2 regions of the Lelliottia sp. GFLA7 genome follow, and region 1 is predicted to be linked to the other one. Evidence: predicted binding sites of a transcription regulator. Region 1 holds the regulator's gene; the other holds the start of a gene.
What was found. The regulator CRP, encoded in region 1, controls carbon source genes, mostly activating them, when cyclic AMP is high. The targets are predictions, from matches to a motif close to ATGTGANNNNNNTCACAT.

Region 1 (2,405 bases):
TGACGTCATGACGCCCTTTTTGCAGAATCGAGACCACGTCGATGGCACTGCATCCACCCGCCGCGATCAGCACCACTTCCATCGGACTTGGCGCTTTATCGCCGGAGTTGCCATCCATCAAAATCTGGTGTCCTGAAGCGGATTCGCCGAGGAACGTTAAACCTTCAACCCATTTCACACGCGCTTGCATTTTATTCACTCCGACGTTGCATTTTTCCGGACAGATTACCCGTGCGTTACAATTCTCGCAACGGAAGTCGACCTGCGTCATGCTGAAGCGAGACACCAGGAGACACGCGGCAAAAGCTATGCTAAAACACTCTGGATGCTACAGTAATACATTGACGTTACACATGTATGCAGAGGACATCAAACATTACAGGCTGCAAACATTTATGACAGCCTAATTCCCAGGTACGGGGAAGAATTCGATTGCAACCCCAGAGTCAGGATGCGATTTATGACTCTGGTGACAGCTTATAACAGAGGATAACAGCGCATGGTGCTTGGCAAACCGCAAACAGACCCGACTCTCGAATGGTTCTTGTCTCATTGCCATATTCATAAGTACCCATCGAAGAGCACGCTGATTCACCAGGGTGAAAAAGCGGAAACGTTGTATTACATCGTCAAAGGCTCGGTGGCAGTGCTTATTAAAGATGAAGAAGGAAAAGAGATGATCCTTTCTTATCTGAACCAGGGCGATTTCATCGGCGAACTGGGCCTGTTTGAAGAAGGCCAGGAACGTAGCGCCTGGGTACGTGCAAAATCGGCCTGTGAAGTGGCTGAGATCTCCTACAAAAAATTCCGTCAGTTGATTCAGGTTAACCCGGATATTCTGTTGCGCCTGTCTTCGCAGATGGCTCGCCGCCTGCAAATCACCTCCGAGAAAGTGGGTAACCTCGCCTTCCTGGATGTGACCGGCCGCATCGCGCAAACGCTGTTGAACCTGGCGAAACAGCCTGACGCTATGACTCACCCTGACGGCATGCAAATTAAAATTACCCGTCAGGAAATTGGTCAGATCGTCGGTTGCTCCCGTGAAACCGTTGGCCGTATCCTGAAAATGCTGGAAGATCAGAACCTGATCTCCGCCCACGGTAAAACTATCGTGGTTTACGGAACGCGTTAATTCCGGTCGAACGGCGTGCCATCGCAAGGTGTCACGCCGTTTTTGTCTCTGGCATCTATGTGGCGCAGGCTGATCTATCACCCGGAAGTTAACTACGCACTTCGGCAAACGCTGGTGTTATGTCTCCCCGTGGCCGTCGGTTTGATTCTGGGTCACCTGCAACACGGTCTGCTTTTTTCCCTCGTCCCTGCCTGCTGTAACATTGCCGGTCTCGATACGCCGCATAAACGCTTTTTCAAACGCCTGATTATTGGCGGATCGCTGTTTGCCGGATGTAGCCTGGCAGTACAGCTTTTGCTGGCGCGCGATATCCCCTTGCCGCTGATTTTAACCGTGCTGGCACTCACGCTCGGCGTGACGGCGGAAATCAGTTCTCTGCATGCCCGATTGCTCCCCGCTTCGCTAATTGCCTCGATTTTCACCCTCAGCCTCGCCGGGAATATGCCCGTCTGGGAACCGCTGCTGATCTACGCGTTTGGCACGCTATGGTACGGATTATTCAACTGGTTCTGGTTTTGGATGTGGCGCGAGCAGCCTTTGCGCGAATCCTTAAGCCTGCTCTACGTTCAGCTCGCTGATTACTGCGAAGCAAAATACACCCTGCTGACGCAGCATACCGACCCGGAAAAGGCGCTGCCGCCGCTGCTGACGCGTCAGCAAAAAGTGGTCGATTTAATCAGCCAGTGTTATCAACAGTTGCACATGCTGGCGGCCAATAAAAATCATGAATACAAACGGCTGCTGCGCACGTTTCAGGTAGGGCTGGATCTCCAGGAACATATCTCCGTCAGCCTGCATCATCCGCAGGAAGTGCAAAAACTGGTGGAGCGTAGCCATGCCGAAGCGGTGATCCGCTGGAATGCCCAGACGGTCGCGGCGCGTCTGCGCGTGCTGGCTGACGATATTCTTTATCACCGCTATCCCACGCGCTTTACCATGGATAAGCCATTAGGCGCGCTGGAGAAAATCGCCCGTCAGCATCCGGATAACCCGGTCGGGCAGTTCTGCGCATGGCATTTCAGCCGCATCGCACGCGTGCTGCGCACCCAACGTCCGCTCTATTCCCGTGACCTGATGGCGGATAAGCAGAAACGGCTGCCGCTACTGCCAGCGCTGAAAAGCTATCTGTCTTTTAAATCCTCTGCCCTGAGAAATGCGGCGCGCATTAGCGTGATGCTGAGTATCGCCAGCCTGATGGGCGTGGCGCTGCATTTACCCAAGCCCTACTGGATTTTAATGACTGTGCTGTTCGTGACGCAGAACGGCTATGGCG
Region 2 (2,405 bases), on a different contig from region 1:
CTTCGTGATAGGACACGCCACGGCAGGTAATGTGCTGGAACGACGGATTAGAATTCAACTGCGGGTCGAAGTGCCATTTCTCTTTACCGGTCGCCGCATCAAGCGCAAACAGACGCTGGTGCGCGGTACACAGATAAAGCATGTTGCCCACTTTGATTGGCGTCACTTCGTTGGTCAGCTCGCCCGGATCGTTTGGCTGCTTCAGGTCGCCGGTGCGGAACACCCAGGCTTCCTTCAGGTTTTTAACGTTATCGGCGTTGATTTGCTTCAGTGGAGAATAACGTTGGCCTTCCTGGTTGCGACCATAAGCCGGCCAGTCACCGTCTGCAACGTCAGAGATCGCCGCAGCGGGTGTGGAATCTGCGCTCAGCGTGCCTTTCACTTCCTGCGGATCGTTAAATCCAGCCCAGGTTAGCATGCCGCCGGTAATCAGCAGGGAAACCACCAGCGCCGCAACTGCACCGCTGGAAGGAACCCTCAGGCGACGCCAGACGAACGGCAGGATCAGCCAGATCCCAAAGAAGACCAGGATGTCGCTGCGCGGTGTCAGCGCCCAGAAGTCGAAGCCAACTTCCCAGACACCCCAAAACATTGTGACAAGAAGCAGTGCAGCGTAGAGCCACAGTGCGGATCGTTTACCTTTTAAGAGCAGAACGGTTACGCCAACCATAACCAGACCCGCAATCGGGTAATACCAGGAGCCGCCTAATGCGACCAGCCAGACGCCACCGATCAACAGATAGAGTGCGCAAAACGCTGCGAACGCTGCTGTTAAAGTTACCAGTAGACGCGACTGTTGAGTTTTTGTTTCAGCCATAGAAAAGTACTCTTCAGTTTTGTTAAAATTTTGATAGCAATTAATTATAGGTATTAACAAGTGTGATCGGAATCACAAATTGAGCTTTTAACAACTCATGCGCCAGGCCAATCCATTTGCTGGTATACTTCGGGGCTTGTGAATCAATGCCGGACGCCAGAGCATCCTCATTGATCGATTGGTTTTAAAATCATACGGTTAGTAAAATGAAACATACTGTTGAAGTGATGATCCCGGAAGCGGAGATCAAAGCGCGTATCGCTGAATTGGGTCGTCAAATCACCGAGCGTTATCAGGACAGCGGCAGCGAAATGGTGCTGGTGGGTCTGCTGCGCGGCTCCTTCATGTTCATGGCAGACCTGTGCCGCGAAGTGCAGGTATCCCACGAAGTCGATTTTATGACCGCCTCCAGCTACGGCAGCGGCATGTCGACCACGCGTGATGTGAAAATCCTGAAAGACCTGGATGAAGATATTCGTGGCAAAGATGTGTTAATCGTTGAGGACATTATCGACTCCGGTAACACCCTGTCTAAAGTGCGCGAAATCCTGAGCCTGCGTGGGCCAAAATCGCTGGCGATTTGCACCCTGCTGGATAAACCCTCGCGTCGTGAAGTTGACGTTCTGGTTGAATTTATCGGCTTTTCGATTCCGGATGAGTTCGTGGTAGGTTACGGCATCGATTATGCGCAGCGTTATCGCCATCTGCCGTATGTCGGCAAAGTTGTGTTACTGGACGAGTAGACGAAGAAAGGTAAAAGCCGGGTCAAGCCCGGTTTTTGCACGCTTACTTATGATTGACGTGTTTTTTTGTCAGGTTAGACACGCCCTGACGATAGCGCTGTTCAAGCGTTTCGCGGTTAGTCGCGGTCACTTCCAGATTGCGCAGCAACCCGTCATGAATACCGTATGCCCAGCCATGAACTGACACCTTCTGCCCGCGTTTCCACGCTGAACGCATGATGGTCGAGTGCCCCAGGTTGTACACTTGTTCCATCACGTTAAGTTCACACAGCGTATCCAGACGCCGTTCCTGCGGCATTTCGCCCAGCAGTGAACTATGTTTGAACCAGATATCGCGAATGTGCAGCAGCCAGTTATCGATTAAACCCAGTTCCGGATTTTCGATTGCGGCCTGTACGCCACCGCAGCCGTAATGGCCGCAAATAATAATGTGTTCAACTTCCAGAACGTCCACCGCGTACTGAACAACGGACAGGCAGTTGAGATCGGTGTGAATCACCAGGTTTGCAACGTTACGGTGAACGAACAGTTCGCCGGGTTCAAGACCTGTCAGGCGTTCTGCCGGGACGCGGCTGTCGGAACATCCAATCCATAGAAAGCGCGGGTTCTGCGCTTGCGCCAGTTTTTCGAAAAATCCCGGATCCTCTTCTACCAGCATTTTTGACCATAGTGCATTGTTGCTGATGAGTGTATCTATGTCATTCATAGAGGTTAACGACCTGTAACCGAGTAATAGCGTTGCGCTAATATAGGGTAACTCGACTTTTATTGAAACTACACAACGTGTGTCAGAACTATAGGTAAGCGTATTTCATGACAATTGCACTGGAGCTTGAGCAGCTTAA

Region 2: a site for CRP is predicted at 878-895, ahead of hpt (hypoxanthine phosphoribosyltransferase). Genes of this name have one in related genera too.

What each region holds. Positions count from the first base shown of each region.
Region 1 is NZ_JBWLAQ010000008.1:58,884-61,288, reverse strand. Features, by position in the region: gene AC07RN_RS17980 (OsmC family protein) at 1-190, opposite strand, end outside; gene crp (cAMP-activated global transcriptional regulator CRP) at 500-1,132, shown strand; gene AC07RN_RS17970 (YccS/YhfK family putative transporter) at 1,190-2,405, shown strand, end outside.
Region 2 is NZ_JBWLAQ010000003.1:515,472-517,876, forward strand. Features, by position in the region: gene AC07RN_RS12700 (glucose/quinate/shikimate family membrane-bound PQQ-dependent dehydrogenase) at 1-817, opposite strand, end outside; gene hpt (hypoxanthine phosphoribosyltransferase) at 1,024-1,560, shown strand; gene can (carbonate dehydratase) at 1,604-2,266, opposite strand; gene AC07RN_RS12715 (ABC transporter ATP-binding protein) at 2,374-2,405, shown strand, end outside.